Regions from separate parts of the Bradyrhizobium sp. Leo114 genome, predicted to be linked through region 2. Evidence: riboswitches for the same ligand, from Rfam matches in the RefSeq annotation. Region 2 holds a riboswitch; each other region holds the start of a gene.
What was found. A riboswitch is a leader RNA that binds a small molecule or an ion and turns the genes downstream of it on or off. The one in region 2 is predicted to bind cobalamin.
Positions count from the first base shown of each region.

Region 1: it holds a riboswitch for cobalamin, as region 2 does, so the genes downstream of both, ACZIRK_RS23250 (TonB-dependent receptor plug domain-containing protein) here and ACZIRK_RS24450 (TonB-dependent receptor) in region 2, are expected to answer to the same signal.
Region 3: it holds a riboswitch for cobalamin, as region 2 does, so the genes downstream of both, metE (5-methyltetrahydropteroyltriglutamate--homocysteine S-methyltransferase) here and ACZIRK_RS24450 (TonB-dependent receptor) in region 2, are expected to answer to the same signal.

Region 1 is NZ_JBUYEN020000019.1:62,360-66,614, reverse strand. Features, by position in the region: gene cobD (threonine-phosphate decarboxylase CobD) at 1-888, shown strand, start outside; gene ACZIRK_RS23250 (TonB-dependent receptor plug domain-containing protein) at 920-2,767, opposite strand; cobalamin riboswitch at 3,018-3,218, opposite strand; gene ACZIRK_RS23245 (hypothetical protein) at 3,452-3,979, shown strand; gene ACZIRK_RS23240 (DUF3551 domain-containing protein) at 4,238-4,255, shown strand, end outside.
Region 2 is NZ_JBUYEN020000020.1:155,794-160,048, reverse strand. Features, by position in the region: gene ACZIRK_RS24460 (ABC transporter ATP-binding protein) at 1-228, opposite strand, end outside; gene ACZIRK_RS24455 (FecCD family ABC transporter permease) at 225-1,199, opposite strand; cobalamin riboswitch at 1,382-1,579, shown strand; gene ACZIRK_RS24450 (TonB-dependent receptor) at 1,692-3,956, shown strand; gene ACZIRK_RS24445 (hypothetical protein) at 4,041-4,202, shown strand; gene ACZIRK_RS24440 (ATP-grasp domain-containing protein) at 4,175-4,255, opposite strand, start outside.
Region 3 is NZ_JBUYEN020000005.1:248,307-252,561, reverse strand. Features, by position in the region: gene ACZIRK_RS08755 (ribonucleoside-diphosphate reductase subunit alpha) at 1-609, opposite strand, end outside; cobalamin riboswitch at 724-942, opposite strand; cobalamin riboswitch at 1,075-1,275, shown strand; gene metE (5-methyltetrahydropteroyltriglutamate--homocysteine S-methyltransferase) at 1,383-3,713, shown strand; gene ACZIRK_RS08745 (hypothetical protein) at 3,764-4,072, shown strand; gene ftsH (ATP-dependent zinc metalloprotease FtsH) at 4,209-4,255, opposite strand, start outside.

The DNA of each region.
Region 1 (4,255 bases), on a different contig from region 2:
ATTCCGGATTCCCTTCCAGGCAGTGCGTGGACGCGCCTGCCATCGCGGGCCGACGAACAGGACCTCCTCGCCGCCGCACGCGAAGCTTACGGCGTACCCGACGATGCAGGCATCGCAGCCGCCGCCGGCACGCAGACCCTCATTCAATGGATTCCGCATCTCGCCGGGCCCGGAGCGGTCGCGATCGTCACTCCGACCTATGGCGAGCATTCGGCTGCGTGGAGCAGCGGAGGCCGAGAGATTATTGCATTGAATGATCTCTCCGCGCTGCCTGACCGCGCCATTCACGCTGTCGTCGTCAACCCCAACAATCCGGATGGACGTATCGCGGACCGCAGGGCGCTTCGGCAGGTTGCCGAACGGCTCGATCGTCGCGGAGGCTGGCTGGTTATCGATGAGGCCTTTGCCGATGTCGATCCCGGCATCAGTGCTGCCGCGATGAGCGCCGATCTCCCCATTCTCGTACTGCGCTCCTTCGGCAAATTCTATGGGCTCGCCGGACTTCGCCTTGGCTTCGTGATCGGCCGACGCGACATCGTCGAACGTATCTCCGCGGCGCTGGGTCCATGGTCGGTCTCCGGGCCGGCGCTTTGCGTGGGCACGGCCGCTCTGCGGGATCGATCCTGGGCTGATGCGATGCGTGCGAAGCTCGCTCGGCAGTCGAGCAAGCTGGATCAGGTCCTGACAGCGGCGGGCCTTCAGTTCGTCCGAGGGACGACGCTCTTTCGCCTTGCCTCCCATCCCGATGCCCCGACGTTGCACACCGAATTGGCCCGACGCCACATCTGGTGCCGGAGCTTTAACGGCGCACGCGAATGGCTGCGATTTGGCCTTGCGTCGGACGATGGTCTCGATCGCCTGGCCAGCGCGCTTGGTTCGGTCAAATAGCGCACCCCGCGCGCGCATCATCACATCCGCTTCACCAGTGGGCACTGAACCCGGCGTAAGCCGCAGGTCCGGTCGTGCCATAGTTGTACACTTCCTGATAGTGCTCATTGAAAATGTTCTCGCCGCGCAAGTACACCTTCCAGGTCTCATCGATCTTGTATTCGGTGTAGAGGTCGACGCGGACGTAAGGGGCGAGTGGTAGCGTCTCGTTTGAACCGCTGTAGCGCGTGGATACCGCGAGCACGCGTGGCTCGATCAGCCAGCCCTCGATCGGTGTGATCGGGAACGAGAATCTCGCCAGGTTTTCCGGCCGGCGCGCCAGCGTCAGGCCGGTCGAGAGATCCTTAGCCTGCAGATAGGTATAGGCGGCGTTGAATTTCAGGTAGCCCGGCAGGATATCGACGTTGACCCCTAGTTCCAGTCCGTCGGTTTCGGCACGCGAGACGTTGACGTAGTGCCCGAGCGGGTGCGCCGGATCGGTCACAAAGTCGATCAGGTTGCTGAACCTGTTGCCGAAGCCTGTCAGCGAAACCACAACGCGGCCTCCGAACAGGCTTTGGTCGATGCCGGCATCGTAGCCGAAGCTCTCCTCGGGACTGAGCGCGGAATTGCCATAGGTCGGCGCATAGAGCTGATAGAGCGTCGGGGCCTTGGCGCCTGTCCCGGCGCTCGCATGCAGCTTGGTGCCGGTCTCGGCGATCGTGTAAGCCGCGGTGGTTCGCCATGTCTCGAACCGTGCCACATCGACGACGTCGTCAACCCGGCCGCCCATCGTGATGTTGAGCCGCTCGCCGATCGGCAGTTGCCAGAGCGCAAACACTGAATTGGTGTCTTGCGTGCCTGCGAGCTGTGGCGTCGACGCTCCAGGAATCGGCAATAGGTTGGTGGTGGAGGTGCTCGCCGTTTCATGCTGCACACGGGATCCGACGATGAGCGATCCCAGCGGGCCGACCTTCAGGTTGCCCTGATATTCCAGGCCCGTGCTGTCGCCGACGAAATTGGAGAGGATGGATGTCGTGTTCTGCGGCAGCTTGTTGATCTTGTAGGTGACGTCGTCGAACGAGCGGTCGATATGCGTCTCAAATGCGCTCACGCTATGGGTGAGAATGCCGCCGAACGTGTCGAACGACGCACGTCCCCAGACCTGTTCGAGCAGGCGCGTCGCGCTCGACGGCGTGTCCGGGAACGTTCCGGAGGCCTGATCATAGGCGGACCGCGTGAATGAGGCCAGCATGCCCGTCTCCAGGCGTACGCCTTCGCCGGAATCGTAGCCGACGCGTGCCGAACCGCCGACGCGGTCGAAGCCATCGCGCTCGAGCGGGCCATACTTGGCTTCGAGCGCGGGGATGCGATAGCCGTAGCGTGAAAAGCCGTTGCTGTGCTGCCCGCTTCCCGTGAACGCGTAGGACCACGGCCCAGAGGTTCCGGTCAGCGCTGCGCTGGTGCTCGCCGTGCCGTAGCTTCCGCCCTCGGTGCTGACGTCGAGTTGTGCCGGACCGGTGCCCTTCTTGGTGATGATGTTGACGACGCCGCCGATCGCGTCAGATCCGTAGAGCGCGCTCTGCGGTCCTTTCAGCACCTCGATCCGCTGGATCGCGCCCGGGGCGAACATCGCGAAATCGAAGTCGCCGCTGGCGGCGGTCGGATCGTTGACCCTGATGCCATCGATCATGACCAGCGCCTGGCCGGTATTGGCGCCGCGCAAGCGCACATTGGTCGTCGCGCCTGGTCCGCCGCTTTCGGTGATATCGAGTCCCGGCACGGTCCGCAGCGCATCGACGAGCGAGGTCGGATTGCTGGTCGCGAGCATTTCGTGCGTGACCACGCTGACCGAGCTTCCGGTCCGGCTCGCCGGCTCCAGTGTACGGTCGGGAGTCACGACCACTTCGGGAGTCGCGGCCGGCGCCTCGTTACCGGGCGCCGGGCGCGCAGGATGGGTCGTTGAAGACCTTTGCCTATTCCTCGGGGCCGGCTTGGACCGGACCTCCGGATTGATGACAACAGCAGGAAGCTGTTCGGGACCCGATTGGGCCATGGCGCCAGTGTGACCGCACGCAGCAACGGCCGCACACCCGGCAAGAAAACGCCGCAAGTTCATTAATGCCCTTCCGCCGACCCACCGTCGAACGAGTTGATACCCGTCAACGGCCGGTCTCCTGGCTTGCGGTCGTCTCGCGATCCGCCTTCCCAAACCTGCTTGGCAGGCCCAGTGGCATCCGGATCGCAAATAGTCCGCTTACAGTTGCGGGGGCAGCCGCGGCATTGGGGAAGATTCCCGCACCGCGTTCCCGTTTCACCCTACAAAGGGCACCGATGACGCGTGCAAAGAAGCACAAGGCGGAGCAAAACTCAAATCGATAACGATCAGAACCCAACAGCATTTTTGCGGATCGCTGATAGCGGCGACCTGAATGACGAACACAGAAAGTTGCTGACAGGCGAAGGGACGGCAGATGGCAAATCCTACAGCCTTATGCGAGCATCACATGCCACCCACACGCGTCGCTAAACTTGGATGATACCGTTCATGTGAGCATCGACAGATTCAACGGAGGAACAGGAAATGTCGGTCCCATGCAAACTCGAACGCAGCCTCCTCAGTCACGACGAATACGAGACGATCCGCCTCACGCATCATCCCGCCATCTATGACGTCGAGCCGGCTGATCTTGCGGACATGCGATCCCGCTTGCGCAAGATGCGCGACAAGGAGCGAACGCTCGGCCGACAAAAGCGGCGAGAGACGCGCGGGAAAGGCCAGCCTCGCGGCGCGAACTTCCCCGGAACTGCCGATCGTCCATCACAACGCAAGCAGGTCTTTGCCGCGGCACTGAAGCGGGTGAACAGCGAGCTCAGGCGTCTTCACAATTTGGCAGCTCGCACCGCCAATGTCGAAGCGGCTCGAAAGGCTCTCGCGCTGCGTCGGGCCGCGGACTTCATTCCCTATCCCTCCGCCGGATCGACCGCCAACGAAGGCATGGTGCCGCGCTTGAGCACGCGCCGAAAAAAGATCGTCACGGGCGCGCGAATCGGACGGGTGTCGCAGGCGACGAAAGTCGCCCAGGCAATCCGCGATGCACGAGGGGCGTGAATCTGCGCTGATCGAGTTGGTGACAGCTTCGCTGCCATCGAGATCTTTGAAAAGCATGGGACTCCACCCATCCTACGGAAGGTCTGGACCCGTAATGCCTGTTCTCGACACCCGCGTCGTGGCTTCAGAATTCGGTGGCGCGATCGTGATCGGCGCGCTCTAGGGAATCTTGTCAAGCTCGCCCCCGGGGAATCATGTATTTTCAGGCGCGTCCTCCTTCGGCACTATGGAGATATCCTCAATGAGCGAGGTGATCTCATGCGCTACCTGATGGCA
Region 2 (4,255 bases):
CTTGGCCCGTTCGCGCAGCGGCAGCGCGGCAAGCGCCTCGCCTCCCACCTTGATGACGCCGTCGGAGGGAATGAGGCCGGCGAGCGCGCGCAGCAGCGTGGTTTTGCCGGCGCCGTTCGGACCGACCAGCGCGACGAGATGACCGGAGGCGAGTTGCAGCGACACATCGTTGAGCACGCGGCGGCCGGCGAGCACGACGTTGAGGTGTTCTACAACAAGCGCCGTCATGCGACGCCTCCGCCGAGCGCGCGACGCTCGCGCATGATGAGATAGAGGAAGAACGGCACGCCGATGATCGAGGTCAACACGCCCACCTTGATGTCCGACGTCGACGGGATGATGCGCACCGCGATGTCGGCCGCGAGCAACAGCGCCGAGCCGGCAAGCGCGCTCGGCACCAACAGCCGCGCCGGATCGTGGCCGATGACGGGCCGCATCAGATGCGGCGCGACCAGGCCGATGAAGCCGATGGTGCCGGTGACCGCCACCGCGCCACCGACGCCGAGCGCAACGCCTGCGATCACGAACAGGCGCAGGCGGCCGACATCGACGCCGAGGCTTTGCGCGGTCTCTTCGCCGAGCGTGAGCGCGCGGAAGGCGCTGGCTTGCGACAGCAGGATGGCCGCGCCGGCGACGATGAACGGCAGCGCCAGCGCGACATGCTGGAAGCTGCGGTCCTCCAGCGAGCCGAGCAGCCAGAACGCGATCTCGAGCGCCAGGAACGGATTGCTCGCGAGGTTCATCACCAGCGCCGTCGCAGCGCCCGCAAGGCTCGAGATCGCAAGCCCGGCGAGGATCAGGATCAAGAGGCCCGCATTGCGGCCTGCGATCGCGAGCAGCACGAAGACCGAGCCGAATGCGGCGATGATGGCGGCGACCGGCAGCGCATAGGAGCGGACGTCAGCCAACCCCAGCGCGATCACCAGCACCGCACCGAACGCCGCCGATTGCGGCGCGCCGAACAGCGAGGGCGAGGCTAAGGGATTGCGCAACAGGCCTTGCAGCGCCGCGCCTGACAGACCGAGGATGGCGCCGATCGCAAACGCCAGGATGGTGCGCGGCAGGCGAATCTCGCGCACGATCACCTGCGTGACATCGCTGCCGCCACCGAACAGCGCCTCGATCACCGTCAGCGGCGACAGCCGCACCGGGCCGGTGCCGAGCGAGATCAGCATCAGCAAGGCAACCAACGCAATCATTGCAACGGTCGCCCCCAACCGCCGCCGCGCGGCCAGACCCGCCGCTATCGTGAAATCCTGTGCACTCATCGCGCCCTGCTTCTTGCAGCGAATTCGGTGGCAGACAAGCGACACCGGAACAAAAAAACGTATGGGAGCCAGGGAGCCGCAGTTTCGCCGGGATTGACTCACGTGCCGCCGAAATCCTAGATGGCCCCGACGGTTCCTATCGGGATCAAAAGGGAATGCGGTACCGGGAAACTTCCCGTAAAGCCGCGGCTGCCCCCGCAACTGTATGCGGTGAATCCTTCGTCATATGCCACTGGGAGTCTCGGTCCTGGGAAGGCGACGAAGGGTAACGACCCGCGAGCCAGGAGACCTGCCGTCATACGTGGTCACACGCGACGATGTCGGTCGGGGAGTACAGGCATTTGCTTCACCTGAAGCGCGAAACGCGATGGTGAGCCTTGGTTCGCTGTGACGTGCCACTGACGTCATACCGAGGTCTCGCCGATGTTCTCTGCTACCACAGCCACCAAGCAACGCCGCGCGCTGCTGCTCGCGTCGAGCATGCTGGCGCCCGCTTTGTATGTTTCCGCCGCGCAGGCGCAGGAAGCGCCCTCCGAGCAATTGCCGCCGGTCGAGGTCAGGGCGCCCGGCGACCACAACCGCACCCGTGCCAAGCCCGCTTCCGACGGCACTCCAGGTCCCCGGCGTCCCGCGCCGGGCCAGGTGCCGACCAACGCGCAGCCGGCCGGCGGCGCGGGCGCTGGCGGCGCCGCCGCTGGCGGAGCTTCATCCGGTGGCGGTGGCGGCGGCCCGCAATTTGCCGGCATTGTCGGGACGTCCTCGACCGTGATCACCGCCGACGACATCGCGCATTCGCCGACCCAGGTTCTGGCCGAGATCATCGCGCAGGCCCCCGGCGTGCAGCTTCAATCGCTCTATGGCGGCGTGAACGGCGCCAAGACCTCGGTCGACCTGCGCGGCTTCGGCGCGTTCGCCACCGCCAACACGCTGTTCCTGCTCAACGGGCGACGGCTCAACGACATCGACATGGCGCAGGTGGATCTGTCGACCATCCCACTCGATTCGATCGAGCGCGTCGAGATCACCCGCGGCAACAGCGGCGCCGTGCTCTACGGCGACAATGCGATAGGCGGCGTGATCAACATCGTCACCAAGACCGGTGTCGGCGGCCCGCCGGTCTCGATCCGCGGCGAAGCCGGCTATGGCTCCTTCAACCAGCGCATGGCCGCGATCTCGATCGCGATGAATTCGGGACCATGGTCGGCGTCGTTCTACGGCAACGGCATCAAGTCCGACGGCTACCGCGTGAACAATGCGCTCGACCAGCGCAACGGCGTCGGCAATCTCAACTACACGACGCCGGACCTGAAAGCCTTCCTGACGGTGACCGGCGACGACCAGAAGCTGGGCTTTCCCGGCGGCAGGCTGGTCGATCCTTCGATCGGCGTCAATCAGCTCGTCACCGATCGCAAGGGCGCCGCCACGCCGTTCGACTATGGCAACCAGCAGGGCGCGAGCGCGACGACGGGCTTCACCAAGACGCTCCTGAACGGTGTCGACCTGATCGTCGATGGCGGCTACCGCCAGAAGGACACGCAAGGCGCGTTCTTCGGCACCTCGCCATTCATCAGCGCGGCATCCACCTACAATGACGCCGCGTTGCAGACCTGGTCGATCACGCCGCGGCTGAGCATCAGCAATTCGATCTTCGGGATTCCCTCGTCGATCCTGACCGGCATCGACTATTACGATGCAACGTTCCACCAGCAGCGCGGCGCGTTCCGGGGCGTGCCACCGATCCATACCTACGACCTGTCGCAGCAGTCGCTCGCCGGCTATTGGCAGCACACGGTTGGCCTCTTGCCCACCACCGATTTCTCCTATGGCGCGCGGGTGCAGAACACCTGGCTCAGCGCGCGCGACCGCTACGATCCGAACGCGCCGTTCGCCTTCGACGCGCAGGCGACGCCGCTCGACCAGAGCGAGACCAATTACGCGCTGCATGTCGGCGTCGAGCATCGCTTCACCGAAATGTTCTCGGTGTTCGCCCGCGCCGCGCACGCGTTTCGCACGCCCGATGTCGACGAGCGCACGTCCACCGGACCCGCGTTCGATGCGGACTTCAACCCGTTGCCGCAGAATTTCCAGTTGAAGACGCAGACCTCGCACGACGTCGAAGCCGGCTTCCGCGTCAAGACGGGCCGCTTCCAGGTGCAAACCAGCATCTACAACATGGACCTCGAGAACGAGATCCATTTCAATCCGGTGCTGTTCTACAACATCAACCTCGATCCGACCCGGCGTTATGGCTCCGAGACGCAGGCCTCGCTGCGCGTCAGCGATACCGTGTCGCTGCGCGGCGGCATGGCTTACACGCGCGCGGTGTTCCGCGAGGGACAGTTCGCCGGCAACGACGTGCCGCTGGTGTCGCGCTACACCGGCAATCTCGGCGTGACCTGGAATGTCTGGGACAACTATCTCGTGTTCGATGCCACGCTGCGCGCCTGGAGCTCGCGCGTCATGGACAATGATCAGGCCAATACGCAAACGCGCATTCCGGGCGATGCGACGATCGACCTCAAGCTCAGCGGCGCCTATGAGCATTTCTTCTGGTCGGTCAGCGTCAACAACGTCCTGAATGCGCTCTATTACGACTACGCCATTGCCTCGAACTTCACGCCCGGCCGCTTCAGCGCCTATCCGCTGCCGGGTCGGACTTTCCTGGTGAAGGCCGGCGCCACGTTCTGAAGCGATCGGCCGGTCCGCGAGCCACGCGCGGACCGGCTTGTTCCGCCCGAATCAGCCATTATGTCGTGATGGCGGGAGATCGACATGGGCGGGATCGGGAAGAGAAGCCAACCTCCGAAGCAGGAAGGCGGCAAGCCAAGGCCGCCGCCTCCACCTGCGCGTCACGAGGAGGACGACGACTACGAAGACGGCGACATCGCCACACCGAAGCGCGATCGCTACGGCCCCGACGACGAACCGTTGTGAGACGCGAGATTTGCAGGTTGATGCAGTCCCGCGAAATCGTCGCGCTCGATCTT
Region 3 (4,255 bases), on a different contig from region 2:
GAGCGCGAGTTCCTCCTGGCTGATGCCGTCATAGAGATTGCGCTGGATTTCCGCGACGACAGGCGCAGCGTCGACACCGTCGAGCCCGGCGCAGGCCTCGCCGACGATCATCGCCAGCCGCGCATGGTCGAGCGGCACCTTGCTGCCGTCCGCGAGCGTGACGTGGACGATTGGCCCGCTCGATGCCGTTGCGGATTTAGTTGCCTGCTGTTCGGCGCGCTGCCGCGCCCGCTCCTCGCGATAGAGCACATAGGCGCGCGCCACCTTGTGATGGCCGCTGCGCATCAATGCCAGTTCAACCTGGTCCTGGATGTCCTCGATATGAAAGGTGCGGCCTTCGCTCATCCGGCGCGACAGCGCGCCGACGACTTCGGCGGTCAATTCCTCGACCGCTTCGTGCACGCGGCGCGACGCAGCCGCCGTATTCCCCTCGACCGCAAGGAAGGCCTTGGTCATCGCCACCGAGATCTTCCCGGCATCGAATTGCGACACCGTGCCATTGCGGCGGATCACCTGCATCGGCAGCCGTGCTTCCGGCGCCGCGATTGATTCGGGGCGCAGGTGGATGAGAGGTGACGCGGTGGTTTCGCGATCGAGAGAGAGTGACATCTTGCAGACCCCGTGATGTTGCTGGGGCCGGATGCCAGAGGCGACGCTGCGTGATGATGCCGGCGGCGTACCGGCATGAGCCTGCAAGCGGCCGCCGGGACACCCCGCCCGTGGACGTTATTTGCTGTCACGGCAGGTCTCCTGGCTCGCAGGTCGGCGTCACTCCCCGTCTTCCCAATGCGATGCCGCATCAGTGACGTCTAAAATCGGGAGCAACTCACTGCTTACAGTTGCGGGGGCAGCGCTGGATTCTCGCGAGAAACGCGCGATCACCAGCTTCCCTCTTAGCCACCATTCCTTGCGTCATGATGGACCGTGACAGCTACATCTGGTGCGATTTGGAGAATGCTGTCAATGGCACGTATGGGCGAAGCGCAAAAATTCCGGTCCATGCCGTTGGCGCTGTGAACAACCGGCTCCACGCGCACGTGATGTCAGCCGAGTTGACGTTCGCGCGATCTTGCCGGTAAGTGAACGCGTCGTGGTTCTTCGGAGAGATCTTTTCCGGAGCTAAGAGGGAAGCCGGTGTAAAGCCGGAGCTGCCCCCGCAACTGTAAGCGGCGAGCCGCGGTCCACAATTGCCACTGAAGCCTGCAAAGCTTCGGGAAGGCCGGACCACAGCAACGACCCGCGAGCCAGGAGACCTGCCTCGACAACATACACGTCCTCGGGCGGGGTGTCCCGGTGGTGCGGTTGCGATTCCGTGCGCACCTCGCGCAGGGAATCCAGACGTGTCACTACGGCCTTTGCCCCCAACTCATGGGGTTAAGCCAATGTCTTCCACTTCACTTGTTGTTGCGTCCCTCGGCACGCCGCGGATCGGTCCGCGGCGTGAACTGAAATTCGCGCTGGAACGCTTCTGGTCCGGCGCATCAGACGAAAAGACGCTGATCGAAACCGGCGTCGGGCTGCGCGCGGCCAATTGGGCGCGGCAAAAGAAACTCGGTATCACCGTGATCCCGTCGAACGATTTCTCGTTCTACGATCAGGTGCTCGACACCTGCGCAATGGTCGGCGCTATCCCAGAAAGCTATGGCTGGACCGGCGGCGCGGTGCCGCTTGCGACCTACTTCGCGATGGCGCGTGGCGCCAAGGCCGACGCGCATGACGAGGCCTGCGGACATGCCCATCACGCACATGGCGTGGCGGCGCTCGAAATGACGAAATGGTTCGACACCAACTATCACTACATGGTGCCGGAGCTTCGCAAGAACCAGTATTTTGCACTCTCATCACGCAAGCCGATCGAAGAGTATGAGGAGGCGAAGGCGCTGGGTTATCAGACCCGCCCCGTGCTGGTCGGCCCAGTCACGTTCCTGAAACTGGCCAAGTCCAAGGAACCGCATTTCGCCACGCTGTCGCTGCTCGACAGGCTCCTGCCGGTCTATATCGAACTATTGCGCGAACTCGCTGCCCGCGGTGCGGAATGGGTACAGATCGACGAGCCCTGTCTCGTGCTTGATCTGGACGCCGCCGCTCAGCAAGCCCTACGGCGCGCCTATTCCGAAATCGCCAAAGCGGTGCCGGACATCAGGATCATGCTGGCGACCTATTTCGGCGGGCTCGGCGGCAATCGTGCGGTCGCGTTTGATCTTCCGGTCGCCGGCCTGCATCTCGATCTCGTGCGCGCGCCCCAGCAGCTCGGCGATCTCATCGACGTTCCGAAAGAACGGGTGCTGTCGCTCGGCGTGATCGACGGCCGCAACGTCTGGCGCGCAGATCTGAGCCGGATCCTCGATCAGCTTGGGCCCGTCGTCGCAAAGCTCGGCAAGGAGCGCATTCAGATCGCGCCATCCTGCTCGCTGCTTCATGTACCCATCGATCTCGCCCTGGAAACCAAGCTCGATCCCGAGGTGAAGACCTGGCTTTCATTCTCGGTGCAGAAGCTCGAAGAGCTTGCCGCGCTGGGCGCGGCGCTTGGAAGTGGCCGGGCCCCTGCGTCCGAAGCGATCCGAGCGTCCGATGCCGCCGCGGCCGCGCGCAAGACCTCACCGCGGATTCACGATGCCAAGGTTGCCCAGCGTCTCGCCGCCATCGATGGCGGCATGCGCCATCGTGCCAGCCGGTTCGCCGAGCGTGCCGAGGTGCAGCGCGAGCGGTTCAATCTGCCACGCTTCCCGACCACGACCATCGGCTCCTTCCCGCAGACAACCGATGTCAGAAACGCACGCGCCGCACATGCCAATGGTGCACTCAGCGATACCGCATACAAGACCTATCTGCAGCATCAGACTGCGCGCGCCATCCGTTGGCAGGAGAATATCGGGCTCGACGTCCTGGTCCATGGCGAGTTCGAGCGCAACGACATGGTGCAGTATTTTGGCGAGCAGCTTTCCGGCTTCGCCTTCACCGAGCTCGGCTGGGTGCAGTCCTATGGCTCGCGCTGCGTCCGGCCGCCGATCCTCTACGGCGACGTCTCACGACCACAGGCGATGACGGTCGAATGGTGGCAATTCGCGCAGTCACTGACGGCAAAGCCGGTGAAGGCGATGTTGACCGGCCCCGTGACCATCCTGAACTGGTCGTTCGTCCGCGACGACCTGCCGCGCAGCGACGTGTGCCGACAGATCGCGCTCGCGATCCGCGACGAGGTGCGCGATCTGCAGGCGGCCGGTGCAGGCATGATCCAGATCGACGAAGCGGCACTGCGGGAAGGCCTGCCGCTGCGCGGGTCGGAATGGAAGACCTATCTCGATTGGGCGGTCGATAGTTTCCGCATCTGTTCCTCCGGCGTGCAGGACGAGACCCAGATCCACACCCACATGTGCTACTCCGAGTTCAACGACATCATCGACGCCATCGCGGAGATGGACGCCGATGTCATTTCGATCGAGACCTCGCGCTCGAAAATGGAATTGCTCGACGCCTTCCGGAACTACCGCTACCCGAACGAAATCGGTCCCGGCGTCTACGATATCCATTCACCGCGCGTGCCTGACATTGGCGAGATCACCGACCTCCTCAAGCTCGCAAGAGAGCGGCTCTCCGACACGCAGCTCTGGATCAATCCCGACTGCGGCTTGAAGACCCGCAAGTGGGAAGAGGTGCGCCCGGCGCTCGCCAACATGGTCGCCGCCGCCCGCGAATTGCGGTCGCTTGGCTAGACAGCGCCGCCCCGTCTCTTATCCTGCGGCGGCTCGAAGAGGAGAACGCCATGCGCTTCTGGATTCAATGCACAAGGTTCGAGACGGAGCAGCCCATTCACATCAATATCGCGCTCGTCGGCAGCATGTGGCGCGACGGCGAGCGCACCGTACTCGCCTTCGTCGGTGGCGATGGCGAGAGGATTGAGGTCGTCGAGACACCGGAGCAGATGTTGGACCGGCATCTCGGCACGCAGGACCGCATGACGATATGCAGGCGGTTGCAACATCATTGCGAAGAAGGACCCATAACCACAGGCGTTTACAGTGTGCTCCGCTACGACGGCTTGCTCGCGCCACGACAGCCGCCTGTGGAATGAGTCCCGGGCCCCGGCTACGCCCAAGGGGCTTCGCCGCGGCACGCAAGCCCGGGACGACGATGGAATGTGGAGCAATCGCCAAGGCAAAAGCCCGGCACTAGGCCGGGCTTCTGTACGTCTTGCTCTCTGATCGCGCTTACGCCTGCGGCTGCGGCTCCAGGCCGGGGTCCGGATCCGGGCGCG